Regions from separate parts of the Priestia megaterium genome, predicted to be linked through region 3. Evidence: predicted binding sites of a transcription regulator. Region 3 holds the regulator's gene; each other region holds the start of a gene.

Region 1 (5,980 bases), 1.8 Mb from region 3:
GGTGTTTGTAAAACCCTGTACGCTCTGATCCTTTACTTTCTCCGCCTTCTTTGCTGCCACCGCCGCCGCTGTATACAGGAGCGTCTCCTTTTAACGCGCGGTTAATTAATTCTTCGGGCTTACGAATTCCTTCAGCTACTGGAACTTGAATAACTTTTTTACCTGCAAAACGTTCCATTTCTACTTGCTTGTCCGCTGCAACAATAATAGCGGTAGCGTTTTCAATTTCTTCCTTCGTCAACGCGTTTTTAACACCGCTGGAACCATTTGTTTCAACTTTGAGCGTCACGTTCATGTCTTTCGCTTTTGCTTTTAGGCTATCCGCTGCCATATACGTGTGGGCAATTCCTGTTGGACAAGCCGTTACAGCAAGCACTAATTGATCTGAAGCTGTATCCACTTCTTCTTCCGGCGCTTCATTTTCAGTTTCTTTATCATCAATTGCTTTAATGACTTCATCAATTGATGATGCTGTTAGCAACGTTTTTCGGAACGATTCGTCCATTAATAACGTAGACAAACGAGATAATGTTTCTAAGTGAGCATTATTCGCGCCTTCACTCGCTGCAATCATGAAGAATAAATGTGCAGGCTGTCCGTCTAATGATTCATAATCAATACCTTCTGTTGAGCGTCCAAATGCAATGGCCGGTGTTTTTACCGAGCTTGTTTTTGCATGCGGAATGGCAATGCCTTCCCCAATTCCCGTTGTACTTTGAGATTCACGATTTAAAATTGCTTCTTTATAGCCAGCTCGGTCGCTTAAGCGACCAGCTTCGTCTAATTTTCCAACTAACTCATCAATAACATCAGCTTTTGACGTGCTTTTTAAATCAAGAATGATTGTATCTTTTTTTAATAGTTCTGTAATTCTCATTCTCGGTTCCCCCTACTCTACCTTTGTGATTGACACTTGTTCACGAAGCGTCTTTACATCTTCTGCTGTACATAATTCAAGTGAGAATGCTGTGGCACTTCCTGAAGCAACTCCTGTTTGAAAGGCTTCTAATAAATCCCCTTGCTTTACATAAGAAGCAATAAATCCAGCTACAAGTGAATCGCCAGCTCCAACAGAATTTTTCACTGTTCCTTTAGGGACTGTGGCACTGTAGACACCGCTTTCGTTAATAAGAAGTGCTCCATCGCCTGCCATGGATACAACGACGTTTTGCGCTCCTTGTTCCACAAGCTTTTTACCGTATACTAGCGCATCTTCTGCACTGTTTACTTCTACATCAAACAATTCTGCAAGTTCATGATGATTTGGTTTGATAAAAAACGGCTTGTGAGACACGACGTCTAGCAAGGTTTTTCCACTTGCATCTACTACTACTTTTACTCCGTTCGCTGCTGCTAGTTCCGTTAACGTTTCATACACAGAACTTGGAAGCGTTTTCGGTATACTTCCTGCTAATACGAAGATATCGCCTTCAGTCATTTGCTTTACTTGAGTCAATAAAGACTGAAGCGCTTCGTCTGTAATAGCAGGCCCTTGACCGTTAATTTCTGTTTCTTTTTCCGTTTTTAACTTTACGTTAATGCGGGTATCTCCATCAACTCTTGTAAAAGCTGTTTCAATATTCTCCGCTTTTAAGTAGTCTTCGATATAGGTTCCTGTAAAGCCGGCTACAAAACCGAGAGCTTTATTATCAACATCTAATCGCTTTAAAACGCGAGAGACGTTAATGCCTTTCCCTCCTGGAAACTTGGCTTCATTCGTTGTGCGGTTAAGTCCGCCTTCTTCGAATGCTGAAACATGTACTACGTAATCAACGGATGGGTTCAACGTACATGTATAAATCATGATTTCACAACCTTTATGTCTGTTTTGTTTGCATACTGTATAAGTACATCACTAGGTACGTCATTTGTTATAATTTTTGCTTCATGTAAATCGGCTATTTTCGCAAAGCTTGTTTCAAAAAACTTAGTAGAATCTGATAAAATATAAGATTCTCTAGAAAGCTTCATTGCCGTTTGCTTGATCAATGCTTCTTCTGGATCAGGAGTTGTATATCCATATTGATGATGAATCCCATTCGCTCCCATAAAGCACTTATCAAAACGATACTGCTCAAGACTTAAAAGAGCTCCATTGCCAATTAAAGCGCCCGTTTTATGTTTAACAGATCCTCCAATTAAATAGAGGGTGATACCTTGTTCTAGCATCGGGTTTAAATGCATTAAACCATTTGTCACGACAACTACATCTTTTTGCTTCAAAAAAGGAATCATTTCATACGTTGTAGTTCCTGCATCTAAAAAAATACAGTCACCTTCATTTATAATGGAAGCCGCATACTCTGCAATGTTTCGTTTATCTTGAATATTTTTAGCAGATTTTTCGATAACGCTCAGTTCGATTCGTTTACTGCGAATAAGCGAAGCGCCACCGTGAACACGTTTGAGCATTTGCTCTTCTTCTAGTTGACTTAAGTCTCTTCTAATTGTGGATTCCGAAGCGCCTGTAACTTCGATAAACTCTTGCACTTTTACAAGTTCTTTCTCTTTTAAAAGTTTTAAGATTAGTTGATGTCTCTCCGGCGTTAACATGTTCTAGCTCCTTTTTCAAAAAAGCGTTTTCATTTATTTCATGTACTTACTTTATCACGGTTTACATTCAAAATCAATCATAAAAAATCAAAAACATTCATTTTTTTAATTACAAAATAAAGTTTTTTGAACGAACAATTAGATTTGCATTTGTTTTGATAATAGTTTATACAAAAGGAAATAAGCTGGTAATTCAAGAATTTGTCTACTTTTCTCATTATATGTAAAGGTTTTCTTGCAACTAATTAGCTATGACTGTTTTTGACTATTTCTTGACCGATTTAATTTCTCTTGACTGAATTATGTTTAGCTTGTCCTGTTTTAATGAGAGCCTATACATCAAAAAAGTTGTCCACCTTTTTGGACAACTCAAAGTGACCCATCATTTAAATAAAAACAGAAGCATATATAATATAGAAGCAAGGGCAGAAGAAATAGCCAAACTTGAGATAAAACGAACGAGTCTTTTCTTAATGAACTGCGTTAATTCAATTTCTCTTACTTGAGTTTTTTCATTTTGCATACAATATCCCTTCTTTAATCAAAATTTCCTAGTAGCTAAAAGTGACTACTCGCAGAATATGCTTTTATGTATTGTATGCAAGCGTTAAAAAAAAGATACAAATTCAACAAAAAAGCTACTCTTAGCTAGAGTAGCTTTCATCTTTCCATACATCTGCTTCAATTACTGCATCCGCTCGAATCGAATATGTATAACAAGGCCCTGTCACCATCAGCGTATTCGACTGCAGAGAAACTTTATCGATTGTCACTCGTTCATATCTTTGAATATGTCCTGCTTCATAGACGTGAAGGGTTACTGGATGATGCTCCGAGTAACTGTTCATAATGACCTTTTCAATATGCTCAATCTTTTCTTTTTTCAACCCTAAAGACTGCTTATGCGCCTCGGGACTGTACATTTTCTTCATTTTCTCTAAATGCTCAGGCATTACTAACTTCGCATACTGTTTTAATTCATCTTGATACACGTTCATTCTCCCCCTTGACTCTTGCTTCTATTTTACCGAACGAACATTCTCATTGCAAAACTTTTTAATCAAAATAAAAGCAAACAATTTATTTTTTCATACTCCATAAAAACTGTCAAAAGATTTTATGTTGATAGCAGAAATTGATTTTTTAAAAAATAATAATATCCCATCTTTAATTCAGCCTCTAGAGTTGGTATAATACATTGTCATGACTGTGTTTTCGGAGTTTTTGATGATTGGAGGTAACGTTCATGATCAATAAAATAAAAGAAATTATCCTCATTATTCTAGGAAGCCTCATTTTCGCACTGGCCATTAATTATTTTGCTATTCCAAATGAATTAGCAGAAGGCGGCGTAACCGGTGTAACAATGATTACCTATTATGTACTAGGCTGGTCTCCTGGTATCACAAACTTTATATTAAACGGTTTGCTGGTACTGATCGGATACAAATTGCTTCACAAACGTGTGATTGCTTACACAATTATATGTATTATTTTCACATCTCTATTCCTACATATAACTGAAGGACTGGGAAATCCTCTTGACGATACGCTACTTGGGGCTATTTTTGCTGGTATTTTAGCCGGTGTAGGACTCGGGCTTGTGTTTAGAGGTGGCGGAACTTCCGGAGGCTCGGCAGTTATCGCCCGCTTAGCTAATCAATATCTAGACTGGAATATTAGCAAAACGATGCTAGCAATTGATTTATTAGTTGTAGCAAGCGCCTATTTTGTCATCGGTGGAGAAAAGACGATGTACACGGTTATTTCTCTTTATATCGGAACAAAGGTGCTTGATTATATTATTGAAGGACTTAACCCCCGCAAAGCAATCACTATTATTTCACACCGTTCAGCTGAAGTAGCCGAACAAGTTAACAAAAAGATGCAGCGAGGCGTCACTGTCTTTTCTGCTCATGGAAGCTATACAAAAGAAGCAAAAGACGTATTGTACGTAGTTGTGAACAAACAAGAACTATTAGAGTTAAAGCGCATTATTCATAAAGTCGATGAACAGGCTTTTGTGGTTGTCCACGATGTGCGAGACGTCTTTGGAGTAGGTTTTACTATTCCAAAAGCCAGCTAAAAACCCGCTGTAAAAAAGCGGGTTTTTTCTATTATATATGTTTGCGCTGAAAATACAGTAAACCTGCTACTCCAAAAAGCAGAAAGCTGCTTATAACAACCACTAAGAAATTCTGTGTAGTCAGCATCAACCCCCATGATGCTTTTCCGGTTACACCTAACATTCCATACATTGGCTGAGTCCATGGGTACCAGGGGCCAAATCGTTCAGAATTAGCAACGAATAAATTCGGTAGTGTTAAAATGACGTTGACTGTCAAAGATGCTCCAAAGCTAGAACATGCCATTGACACAGCTAGCATAAACGCAAGAATGGGCAACACCGCAACCCATCCGCCTAGCATATTTCCAGCTATCATCTTTAATGGCACAGCGCTCGGATAGTCTTTTAACATGCTAACTCCTAATAAAACAACAAATACAAGCACTTGAAGAATTCCCATGAAAGCTGCTGCTGTAATCAATTTTGCTCCGTATACCGATGTCCTTGTCACAGGAAGAGATAATAATTGCTTCCATCCTCCCGCTTCGTGTTCATACCGACAGATGAAGGATGTTACTAACCCGCCAATTAACGGATAAAACACCAATCCGTGAACATTGGCAATCAAGGCATCTGCCATTGCCCATTTCGTTCTCCCGCTTGGCATTGCCTGATCACCTACAAAAAGGATAATAGCGATTAGAATAGGACTCACAAAAAGGTACGTCCAGGCTTTTGTTTTAAACAATTTAAACGATTCTATCCTACATAATTGCAAAAACATTTAGGCCACATCCTTTTTGATAAAGTGCAAGGCGCCTGCAGCATATAGGAAAATACCGATAATTACACCTGCTATTATGTACATATTCCGATAGTCAGAAAACGCTAGCATTGGCCATTGCCAGAAAAACCAGCTCGGCAATTCTCTCATACCACTCATCGTCACACTCATCACAATACCTAGTGCAAGAGAGCGGCCTTGATTTTTAAAAAGCATAGATAACCATATTTGAATAGCTACAAATGGAATGGCAGAAAAAAACGGATAAAAGGTATACACGAAAAGATTTTTCCAAGAAGACGGAAAACCAAATCCTAACCACCAGCCTAACCCAATTATACCGATTAATAGAACAGCAGAAGCGATAAGTAGCATAAACATAACTACTAAAAATTTTGCTGTATAAACACTCAGTCTGCTCACAGGTAAGCTCAGCAGCTGCTTCCATGAGCTTCTATGATATTCAATATGCGCTACATTTGAAGCAAGAATCGTTCCTCCCAGTAAAAAAGCTATTGGAAGCGTGATGTTTAGTTCATGCAAAAGACCTTCCCACACATTCGGATTTTGCTGAA
Region 2 (5,980 bases), 960 kb from region 3:
GTTATAAAGGGTGCCGCGCGAAATGCCAAGCAGATCTGCTGCTGCACTTTTGTTTCCATAGGTTTTTTGAAGAGTCTCTTCTATTAGCCTAGCTTCTTGGAGAGACTCTTCTTCTTTTTGAACTTCTGTGAAAGAACTGGCATCCTTCAGATTGTCAGGAAGGTGCGTAAGGGTAATCAACGACTGATCACTAAGAAAAATCATTCGTTCAATCGTATTTCTCAGCTCGCGAATATTTCCTGGCCAATCGTATTGCATAAAGGCTTCGAGAACTTCAGAGCTGATGAAAGGAGCCTTCTTTTTATACTTTTTACTAAATTCCTGTACAAATTGCTGCGTTAATGCTTCAATGTCTTCTTTATGGTCTCGAAGCGGCGGAATGATAATATTAATGACGGTCAGCAAATAGTAAAGATTTTCATGGAATTCACCGGCTTTTAGCAACTCTTCCAAAGGCGTCGTAGTAGAGGCTACAATTCGGGTTTGGACTTGAATTTCTTCCGTGCCTCCAACGTGATAAAAGGCTCGTTCTTCCAAGTAACGGAGAAACTTAACTTGAATTTCAAGAGGCATTTTATCAATTTCTTCAATAAATAACGTCCCGTTATGAGCCTGCTCCAGTTTTCCTGCAATGGTCGTTGGATCTTCTGAAAAGACGTCTTTTTGATGACCAAAGAGTTCAATTTCCAGAAGTCCAGATGGAATAGTGGCGCAATTTAAAGATAAAAAAGGTTCTTTATGTTTGGATCCCCCGTAGTGGATGGCCTGAGCCAGCATTTCTTTCCCAGAACCAGGTTCTCCTGTTAATAAAATAGGCATATCTGTAGATGCCACTTTTTTGGCAATGTCAACGGCTTGCTTAATTTCAGGACTGATACCCGCAAAAGAAGAAAATGGATTATCTTTCGGAATGAGAAGAGATACATCAATTTCTTCATTTAGTCTTACAATATTGGTAATGTCATGTTCGGTTGCGACTCCACCTATGACTCGGTTGTTTCTTATAATAGGAGATGCATTGATGAGCACGTGAGTTTGTTCATTAGGACGATGATACGTTCCGCGCACAGGACGCCCTTCATTTAGAATCGTATGTAGAATGATGGATTCATCTTTAAAATGCTCTCCGATTTTTCTACCAATAATATCATCTCTCTGAATCTTATACGTATGTTCCGCAGCAGTATTCCACAAGATTACATTTCCTTCATGATCGACCGCTGTCACTGCATCATTAATGGTTTCTGCCAATGTATCAAAATAGGAAGCTAATATCTCATTTTGGCTATGCAAATGTGTAATCCACTGTGAAGGTGTTACAAGTCCTATTGTGGTTTCTTGGTTTTCTGCTTGAATGAGGACTGGTCTATTCCAGTTTGTGTTGGCTTGTAAATTGGCTAACGTAGAAGTAGAAGATGAAGGCCAATTTGTGTCCGCTATTACTTTTTTAATGGACGATGCCTCGTCATGACCTGTTAAAAGGTATCGTTCATCTTTTTGTATTACATAAAAGGTACTTGCTGTGACTACAACGAAATCATAGTTGGAAAGTTCAGATTTCACTTTAGCTAAAGAAGTTGATTCTTCAACTGTTATAAAGGAGTTATTTATAAGAACTTGATCAACGCTTGCCATACTAAACCCCTCTCAGTACATATTTTTTATACTGTATCATAATTTAGAAATTGGCGCAAAAGCCTATCTTTTTCAAACAATTAGGCAGCTTACTTTCTTTTATTGCTTTCATCTAAAGAGTTGTATTCCCCTCGAAAAGGGTAGTATAAGAATTTAGTGGGTAATAAAGTAACAGGGTAAAAAATCAAAACAAACAAACACTATATAAGATTAATACTCATTAGTTTCATTTATGAGTATAAAGTGATAAAATACGAATATCAGTTCGTGTTTTCGGTTTTTACATATCGTAATAAAAATAGATAAAACAAGAAAATAGAAACGGAGGCCTTCATTTGAAAGATCAGTTTGAATTAGTATCCCCATATCAACCGCAAGGTGATCAGCCAAAGGCAATTGAAAAGATTGTGAAAGGAATTAAAGAAGGTAAGCAGCATCAAGTATTATTAGGTGCTACAGGAACGGGAAAAACCTTCACTATGTCTAATGTTATTAAGGAAATAAATAAGCCGACATTAATAATGGCTCATAACAAAACGCTTGCTGGTCAATTGTACAGTGAGTTTAAAGAGTTTTTTCCTAATAATGCAGTCGAATACTTTGTCAGTTACTATGATTACTATCAGCCTGAAGCTTATGTACCTCAAACAGATACATTTATTGAAAAAGATGCAAGCATTAATGACGAGATTGATAAACTTCGTCACTCGGCAACTTCTGCTCTTTTTGAACGAAAAGATGTCATTATTATTGCCAGCGTATCCTGTATTTATGGATTAGGGTCTCCGGAAGAATACAAAGAAATGGTCGTATCTCTTCGAGTAGGAATGGAAAAAGAACGCAATCAGCTGCTTCGTACGCTAGTGGATGTACAGTACGAAAGAAACGATATTGACTTCAAGCGCGGAACGTTCCGCGTTCGCGGTGATGTTGTTGAGATTTTTCCTGTGTCTCGAGATGAACACTGTATTCGCGTGGAATTTTTCGGGGATGAAATTGACCGCATTCGCGAAGTCGACGCCTTAACAGGAGAAATTATTGGAGATCGTGAACACGTGGCTATCTTCCCGGCATCTCACTTCGTCACGAGGGAAGAAAAAATGCGTGTGGCCATTCAAAACATTGAAAAAGAACTAGAAGAACAGCTAGAGAAGTTAAAAGAAGCAGGAAAGCTTTTAGAAGCGCAGCGCTTGGAGCAGCGCACTCGCTACGATCTAGAAATGATGAGAGAAATGGGATTTTGTTCAGGAATCGAGAATTATTCTCGTCATTTAACGCTTCGTCCGGCTGGTTCTACACCTTATACACTGCTGGATTTCTTCCCGGAAGATTTCCTTCTTGTGGTGGATGAATCCCACGTTACCATTCCTCAAGTTAGAGGAATGTATAATGGAGACCAAGCGCGTAAACAAGTGTTGGTGGACCATGGTTTCCGCTTGCCGTCTGCATTAGATAACCGTCCGCTTAAATTTGATGAATTTGAACAGCATATTAAACAAATCGTCCATGTTTCAGCAACACCAGGTCCTTACGAACTTGAGAAGGCGCCTGAGGTGATTGAACAAATTATCCGTCCAACGGGATTATTAGATCCAAATATTGAAGTTCGACCAATTGAAGGGCAGATTGATGATTTAATTGGAGAAATTCACGACCGGATTAAGCGAAATGAACGAGTGCTCGTCACGACGTTAACAAAGAAAATGTCTGAGGATTTAACGAACTACTTAAAAGAAATTGGCATTAAAGTTCAATATCTTCACTCTGAGGTGAAGACGCTCGAGCGTATTGAAATTATCCGAGAGCTGCGGCTTGGAAAATATGATGTGCTCATAGGGATTAACTTACTCCGTGAAGGTTTAGATATTCCAGAAGTTTCGTTAGTAACCATATTAGATGCGGACAAAGAAGGATTCTTGCGTTCAGAACGATCGCTTATTCAAACCATCGGACGTGCTGCGCGAAATGCTAATGGACATGTCATTATGTATGCAGATCGCATCACAAACTCCATGGACATTGCTATCAATGAGACCAAGCGTCGTAGAAGTATTCAAGAAGCTTACAACGAAGAGCATGGTATCACACCGACAACGATTCAAAAAGAAGTTCGAGGCTCAATTCGTGCAACAGTAGTAGCAGAAGATACAGAAACGTATGAAGAAGCACCGGCATTTGATAAACTCAATAAAAAAGAAAAAGCAAAGCTCGTAGAAGAAATGGAACAAGAAATGAAAGAAGCAGCCAAAGCGCTTAACTTTGAACGCGCAGCTGAGCTTCGTGACTTGATTCTAGAATTAAAAGCGGAAGGGTGATAAAACATGGCGATGGAAAAAATCGTGGTAAAAGGTGCACGAGCCCACAATTTGAAAAATATCGATATTGAAATCCCGCGAGACAAATTAGTGGTATTAACAGGGTTGTCAGGTTCTGGTAAATCTTCTTTAGCTTTCGATACAATCTATGCTGAAGGACAAAGACGTTATGTCGAGTCACTTTCGGCGTATGCAAGACAGTTTTTAGGTCAAATGGATAAGCCAGATGTAGATTCGATCGAAGGATTGTCGCCTGCTATTTCAATCGATCAAAAAACAACGAGCCGAAACCCTCGTTCAACCGTCGGAACTGTGACCGAAATCTATGACTATTTGCGCCTTTTGTTTGCTCGTGTAGGAAAGCCGATTTGTCCTAATCATGGAATTGAAATTACGTCTCAAACGATTGAGCAAATGGTAGATAGAATTTTAGAGTACCCTGAACGTACAAAACTTCAAGTACTGGCCCCTGTGGTATCTGGCCGAAAAGGCACCCATGTAAAAGTATTAGAAGATATTAAAAAGGAAGGGTACGTTCGCATTCGAGTAGACGGAGAAATGCGTGAAATAACAGAAGAAATTGAACTGGAAAAAAACAAAAAGCACTCCATTGAAGTAGTGATTGATCGCGTTGTTGTCAAAGAAGGTGTAGCCGCTCGTTTGTCGGACTCTTTGGAATCAGCTCTTCGCCTTGGAGATGGGAAAGTAATTATTGATGTAATAGGTGAGGAAGAATTACTTTTTAGCGAGCATCATGCTTGTCCAAAATGTGGCTTCTCCATTGGAGAACTTGAGCCCCGCATGTTTTCATTTAATAGTCCGTACGGGGCGTGTCCAACGTGTGACGGTTTAGGAACGAAATTGGAAGTGGATAAAGATTTAGTGATTCCTAACTATGACTTAACACTTCATCAGCACGCAATTGCACCTTGGGAGCCAACAAGTTCTCAATACTATCCGCAGCTGCTTGAAGCCGTATGTACACATTACGGCATCGACATGGATGTGCCGGTTCGAGATATCCCGGAACATTTATTTGATAAAGTATTATATGGCAGCGGTAAAGAAAAAATTTATTTTCGCTATGAAAATGATTTTGGCCAAGTAAGAGAAAATCATATCGAATTTGAAGGTGTGCTTCGGAACGTAGAACGCCGTTATCATGAAACAAGTTCTGATTATATCCGTGAGCAAATGGAAAAATACATGGCTCAGCAAGCTTGTCCAAAATGTAAAGGAAATCGTTTAAAACGCGAAAGCTTAGCGGTGCTTATTGACGAAAAGCATATAGGAGATACAACACGCTTTTCAGTAAAAGAAGCATATGACTTTTTTGAAAGTCTCAGTTTATCTGAAAAAGACATGAAGATTGCGGATATGATACTGCGTGAAATTCGTGAGCGTCTAAGCTTTCTCATTAACGTGGGACTTGATTACTTAACATTGAACCGCTCTGCTGGAACTCTTTCAGGAGGGGAAGCGCAGCGCATTCGCTTGGCTACTCAAATCGGTTCTCGTTTGACGGGGGTTCTTTATATTTTAGATGAACCTTCTATCGGTCTTCATCAACGTGACAACGATCGCTTAATTCGCACAATGCAAGACATGCGCGATATTGGAAATACGTTGATTGTTGTAGAGCATGATGAAGATACGATGATGGCAGCTGATTATTTAATTGATATCGGACCAGGAGCCGGCGTACACGGGGGTGCCGTTGTTTCTCAAGGCACGCCTCAGGAAGTGATGGATGATGAAAATTCCTTAACGGGTCAATATCTATCAGGAGAGAAGTTTATTCCACTTCCAGCCGAAAGACGTTCGATAGATAAAGATCGGATGATTGAAATTATAGGAGCAAAAGAAAACAATTTAAAAAATGTAAAAGCAAAGCTTCCGTTAGGTGTATTCACAGCTGTTACAGGTGTATCTGGATCAGGTAAGAGTACGCTTGTAAATGATATCCTTCACAAATCATTGGCGCAAAAGCTGCATAAAGCAAAAAGCAAAGCAGGAGAACATAAAGAAAT
Region 3 (5,980 bases):
AAGCTTGAACCCGTTTCGTATGCTGGAAGCGTTTCTTCCCAGCCTTCCGGTAACTTTCCTTCTACTGCTAGTTCAAATTGACGACCTAGTTCAGGATATTTTTCTTTATACTGTGCAAATACATCGTTCCATTCGTTTTCTTTCTTTTGGCCATCTTCAGCAATTGTAGCTTTGAAGTGAGCATACACTTCTTCTGGCACATAGAAATCTTCTTCAAATGTCCATGCATAAGCTTCTTTTGTTAATTTTGTTTCATCGGAACCTAATGGAGAACCGTGCACGCCAGAAGTACCCGCGTGGTTTGGAGAACCAAATCCGATTGTTGTTTTTACTTCAATTAGCGTTGGGCGTGTTAAATCGCCTTTTGCTTCTTCAATTGCGTTTGCAATCGCTGTCAAGTCATTGCCGTCTTCAACGCGAATTACTTGCCATCCGTAAGCCTTGAAACGATCTTCTACGTTCTCAGAGAACGAGCGATCTAAATCTCCGTCTAAAGAAATATCATTTGAATCGTATAAAACAACTAAGCGTCCTAATTTTAAGTGTGCCGCTAATGAAGCTGCTTCAGCAGATACACCTTCCATTAAGTCTCCGTCACCACAAATACCATACGTAAAGTGGTCTACAATTTCTAAACCTTCTTTGTTGTATGTTTCAGCTAAATGACGTTCTGCCATTGCTTTACCAACAGCCATTGCAATACCTTGTCCTAGTGGACCAGTTGTTGCATCAACACCTGCTGTATGACCGAACTCTGGATGACCTGGTGTTTTGCTTCCCCATTGACGGAAGTTTTTAAGGTCTTCAATTGATAAGTCATATCCAGCTAAATGAAGCAAGCTGTATAATAGTGCCGATCCGTGTCCTGCTGATAATACAAAGCGGTCACGGTTGAACCAGTTTGGATTCTTTGGATTGATGTTCATAAATTTTGTCCACAATGTATATGCCATTGGAGCAGCTCCCATTGGCATACCTGGGTGACCTGAATTTGCTTTCTCAATCGCATCGATTGATAAAGTACGAATTGTTGCAATCGAAAGATCTTCAATACGTTGTGTCATACTCTTCATTCCTTTCAAAACTATGTACATATGTTATCATACTAATGATTTGCTTATTTGTACAATACTTGAACCAAAAAAATTTCCACTTTTACAGTTTTTGTGTGCCTTATTAAAAATATACAAAAAACTAGAGGGAACTCTCCCTCTAGTTTTACTAGAACGTCTTAGTGAAGACGCTTCTTTTTGCTCTCTTTTAACTTCTTAGGCGTAACATCTTTACCTTCCTCGTCCACAACTTTAATCGTATGAAGGTGGTTTGTCATAGATTGTCGGAAAACTTTTAAATATTCCTGACGTAGCTCTTGCTGTTCTTTCGCTTCAGATTCTGTCAGACCTTCAGCCTTTGCCTTTTTTGAAAGAGCATTAATACGAGCAAGTTTATCTTTTGATAGCATATAAAACCTATCTCCTTATAATCAATAATTAAAATTACCGAACCGTTCCGGCAACATGTAGTCATCTTACTAAATCTCTTTCGTTTTATCAAGAGATTGAGCACTCTCTTGATACTCTTGATAGCGACGATGTACCGTTGCTTTTGAAATATTATAACCAAAACCTTTTAGCGTAACTGAAATTTCAGCAAAGGTTAAGCCGTTATGACGAAGGCGGACAATTTCTTCAATCGGCGCTTCTTTTTTTTCTCTTCCTGAGTTAACTCCTTGATTTTTTAAATTTTGCTGCGGACGATAACCGTTTTCTACGGCTCTTTTCATTCCTCTTTTAATTTTAGCGTTATGTAATTTCCGCTGATGCTCTTCCACTAAGCTAATAATATCTAACACCATCGAATCAGATTCTGAAAGCTGAAGCTGACCTTGATGACTAATCGTATAGATCGTAGCATTTTCTTTATGAAAAGCATGAAGAAGCGCAATTCGGGCATTTCCTCTGCCTAATCGCGTTTCGTCTTGAATGAGCAGCACAGATATTTTTTCTTCTTTCATTGTATGAAGAACATCCAATATACCCTCTCTGTCTACGTCATATCCGCTTGCTTTTTCCATTACGACTTTTTTTACGTTTAGATGGTGAAGATCAGCAAGCTTTTTTAATTCTTCTTGCTGGCGCTGTAAAGATGTTTCTTGGGTTTTTTTATCCGTACTTACACGGCAATAAATAATGGCGTCCACTTTTATCACGACCTTTTCGGCTTCTAACAATATTCAGGAACGGCCGTTACACACTACTGTTCAATTGCCACTTGATTATGTAACTCTTTTTTTAAAACAGGAATATATAATTTATCTCCAGGAGATAAAGACTGGGCAGTGTCTGAGTTTAGATCATTGACGTCTTCAACCCATTTGACAAATTCATTGGTGGTCAAATGATGGTGATTATGATACTTGTTGGACAAGTCCCAAAGCGTATCTCCTTTTGTAATAGTAACCGTTGAATATTTGTCTAAATCTACTTTATCCGCTCCTAAAACCAGCGTCAATACATATGTAAGTGCAGCGATAACTGCAAAAAAAATAGCGTAATGTTTCATAGAATGTAAGAATTGGTGCATATTATGATCCCCCTATCAGAATATATGTTCTTATTTTATTGAGAACATTTGTTTCTGTCAATGGAATTCTTCGAACTTATGTTTGTATATTGACACATCACGTGGTATAATTCACCTAAAGAATAGCTAAAATCGAGGTGAAAAATATGAAGCTATCAAAACGTCAACAAGACATACTAGATTTTATTAAGCACGAAGTAAAATTAAAAGGTTATCCGCCTTCTGTTCGTGAGATTGGGGAAGCGGTGGGATTAGCCTCTAGCTCCACTGTACACGGGCATTTAGCTCGTTTAGAAAGTAAAGGGTTAATTCGCAGAGATCCAACAAAACCAAGAGCAATCGAAGTTCTTCAACTAGACGAAGTAAACATCCCTAAAAGCAATGTCATTAATGTTCCTGTTATCGGTAAAGTAACAGCGGGTCTTCCTATAACAGCCGTTGAAAATGTGGAAGAATATTTCCCTCTTCCAGATAAATTCGTTTCTCCAGATGATCATGTATTTATGCTTGAAATTATGGGAGAAAGTATGATTGAAGCAGGTATTCTAGATGGCGATATGGTAATCGTACGTCAGCAGCAAACTGCTAATAACGGAGATATTGTGGTCGCTATGACCGAGGACAACGAAGCAACGGTAAAACGTTTCTTTAAAGAAGAAAATTTCGTTCGTTTACAGCCTGAAAATTCAACGATGGCGCCTATTATTCTTCGCCACGTAACGATTTTAGGAAAAGTCACTGGTGTATATCGCACGATTCACTAATCACACACTGTATGTAAAACCAACTAATCATGATGTTAGTTGGTTTTTTACGTTTGTTTTCTAAAAAAATTGGCATATTATAAATGATACGTCGAATCATTACAGGCAGGTAGAGCGGTTTTTATAAAGCCTGTTTTACCTTTTACTTTCTGTCTGCATTTTTTCGACTCTCAAAAAAAATACAACCGACTATAAGAAGGATGTAGTTTATGACCAATACACCAAGGAAAACAGAACCATTTCAAACTATTATGCCTACCAAAGCAATGAACATGTTTCTTTTTCCTTTTTCCTTTGATCGAAAAAATAAAGAGCAGCTTGTTCATGCACTAGAAGCAAATATGTTTGAGTTTTTTTCCATTCAAAACAAACATGTAGAAAAAGAATACTACGGAGAACAGTATTACGTATCTCATGATAGCTTGGATCAATATTTTCTTCCTTACATTGAATGTATTCTATTTCCTGATTCGTGCGAAAAAGAAGGCTTGCTTCGATTTTCAAAAAAAATAGACCATACCGTTACGCTACAAACTTCCTCCACCACCGTGTCTAGCAACGTGCTGTCTGTGGATGTTTTTTTATGTCCTTTTGAAATTGGCGTCATGACCATTCGCACTGAGATGAGTCATAATCATTACACCTATGATGACATTTTAGAATTCATGAATCATTTTCGTGTATTAGAACCGAAGCTTGCTGAAGAGCATGGATCCACCATTACCTATGAACATCATCGCTATAGCAAAGTACAGGATTATATTTTTTCACAGCTCGCGCCATTTTTGAACGAACACATCAAAAAAGAAGCGACGCGTGAACAGCACGTCGGGAGTCTTCCTTATTTTATCGATGAACGGATGTTTGTATTAAGTTATGTAACGGTAAATCAAGAGCAAGAGATTAACTCCACAACTTTATTTCGTACTGGGCAGCTAAATAGCTATACGCCTGACGGGAAACCGTTTATCTCTGCACACAACCATGAGTATATTAAAACGTATAATACCAAACACGTGTATTCCAGATGGGCTCCTGAAACCTATTACGTTATAACAGACCATGTGTTTTCGTGTATTTCTAAATCGACAGACTCTAAAACGGATCAGCTTTTGATGAATCATCTATTTGGCCAACATTACTATAATTTATTTTTGCATTTTTTCTATAAAATCGTGTTGCTAAAACTATCCTATGAGTATTCTCAGCTCACGTTTCATAAAAATTCAGAGGGCATCGAGCGACTAATTCGCTCTATTACTGTATTTTCAGGTAAATATTTATTTTTAGAAATTAGCTCTCGCACGGAAGGTCAAGAGTTTTCTGAGCTCTTTAAAAAAATCTTCCACATCAATTCTCTTTATCAAGAAGTCAAAGAAACCCTTGGTACTTTGTATCAAAATCAAGAGAAAATCGCGGCCAAGCGTCACAATTACTTATTATTAATTTTAACGATTTATACCGTTCTTTCCGGTATTTACGGAATGAATTTAGTTATTAGCAAGCTAAAGGGAAACATCAATTGGGATAGTATGAAGCAGTTTTCTATCTTTGAATATATCGCTTTAATAGTAGCTTTATCAGGAATTCTGATCAGCATTAGTCTCGGAGTGAGTTCCCTATGGAATTTATTAAAAGATCGATTTAAAACATAAAAGCTGTTCGCATCAGAAAATACATTATAAAAAAGAAGAGATTGAGACATAACTAAACCAAGCAAGTCTAAAGGGAAACAAATGAAATAAATAAGCTAGCAGGGATTGCTTGTGACATCGCAGTTGATTTCCGTGCAAGACTTCGCTTTCCGCGGGCGGCCGGTGAGCCTCCTCGTCGCTTGCGCTCCTGCGGGGTCTCACCCCTTCCGCTTTTCCCGCAGGAGTCTTCGTCTTGCCCTCCAATCAACTGCTGGAAAGAACTAAACAAATGAAACCTACGTGCACCATAAAAAACGAACCACTAATCAAACATGATGATTAATGGTTCGTTTTTCGCTTCGACTAAAATCCTTTTTTCCCAACCTCTTTTATCTATTACTAAATCACTGCCTACTCCACTGAACCTTTTATTACACGTTGTGCCGCTGTTGTAATTTCAGAACAATCTAACATTATACTCTATAAGAAAAATATATACAAAATAATAAAATATGGTATCATAGGGTAGGAATTTTGTACCTTATCTTTGAAATAATTTGCAGGAGGTAATATGCTTAACTCATTTTTATCCAAAAGCCTGATTCTTTTATGTGTCATGATTCTTACATGGTCTCTATGGGGCAGTTATAGTGCGATGACAAATTCATTGGACTTAAAAGGCTTGGCTTTAAGTAATTCATTTATTATTGAAGGAATATGTATCACTTTCCTTGTCATTTTTCTAATAGCTATTGCAAGTAGATACATGAACAAAACTGTTTTTTTTATTTCACTGATTGTTTTGACCTTAGGTGTTCGATTAGCATGGATGCTTTCTGTTCAAACACCTGTAAAATCTGACTTTCTTGTCATGTTAGATGCCGCACGTAATATCGCAAAAGGAAATTATGAATTTAACCAAAGCGTTTATTTCACTACATGGGTATATCAGCTAGGCTTTTCATTCTATGAATCTATTGTTATTCGCTGTTTTGGAGA

What was found. Region 3 encodes LexA, which represses DNA repair genes until DNA is damaged. Its sites were predicted from a motif close to CGAACATATGTTCG; they were not measured.
Region 1: CEQ83_RS10355 (YolD-like family protein) is a predicted target of LexA. The motif match lies at 3,582-3,595, and genes of this name have one in related genera.
Region 2: uvrB (excinuclease ABC subunit UvrB) is a predicted target of LexA. The motif match lies at 1,890-1,903, and genes of this name have one in related genera.

What each region holds. Positions count from the first base shown of each region.
Region 1 covers NZ_CP023317.1:2,061,803-2,067,782, reverse strand. The annotation lists gene CEQ83_RS10370 (PTS fructose transporter subunit IIABC) at 1-877, opposite strand, end outside; gene pfkB (1-phosphofructokinase) at 890-1,804, opposite strand; gene CEQ83_RS10360 (DeoR/GlpR family DNA-binding transcription regulator) at 1,801-2,553, opposite strand; gene CEQ83_RS27045 (hypothetical protein) at 2,936-3,076, opposite strand; gene CEQ83_RS10355 (YolD-like family protein) at 3,198-3,551, opposite strand; gene CEQ83_RS10350 (YitT family protein) at 3,800-4,639, shown strand; gene CEQ83_RS10345 (ABC transporter permease) at 4,671-5,405, opposite strand; gene CEQ83_RS10340 (ABC transporter permease) at 5,406-5,980, opposite strand, start outside.
Region 2 covers NZ_CP023317.1:4,811,411-4,817,390, reverse strand. The annotation lists gene CEQ83_RS24745 (sigma-54 interaction domain-containing protein) at 1-1,635, opposite strand, end outside; gene uvrB (excinuclease ABC subunit UvrB) at 1,971-3,950, shown strand; gene uvrA (excinuclease ABC subunit UvrA) at 3,957-5,980, shown strand, end outside.
Region 3 covers NZ_CP023317.1:3,849,230-3,855,209, forward strand. The annotation lists gene tkt (transketolase) at 1-1,064, opposite strand, end outside; gene CEQ83_RS19740 (DUF896 domain-containing protein) at 1,232-1,462, opposite strand; gene CEQ83_RS19745 (YneB family resolvase-like protein) at 1,532-2,200, opposite strand; gene yneA (cell division suppressor protein YneA) at 2,254-2,583, opposite strand; gene lexA (transcriptional repressor LexA) at 2,730-3,347, shown strand; gene CEQ83_RS19760 (magnesium transporter CorA family protein) at 3,557-5,002, shown strand; gene CEQ83_RS19765 (hypothetical protein) at 5,070-5,270, opposite strand; gene CEQ83_RS19770 (ArnT family glycosyltransferase) at 5,553-5,980, shown strand, end outside.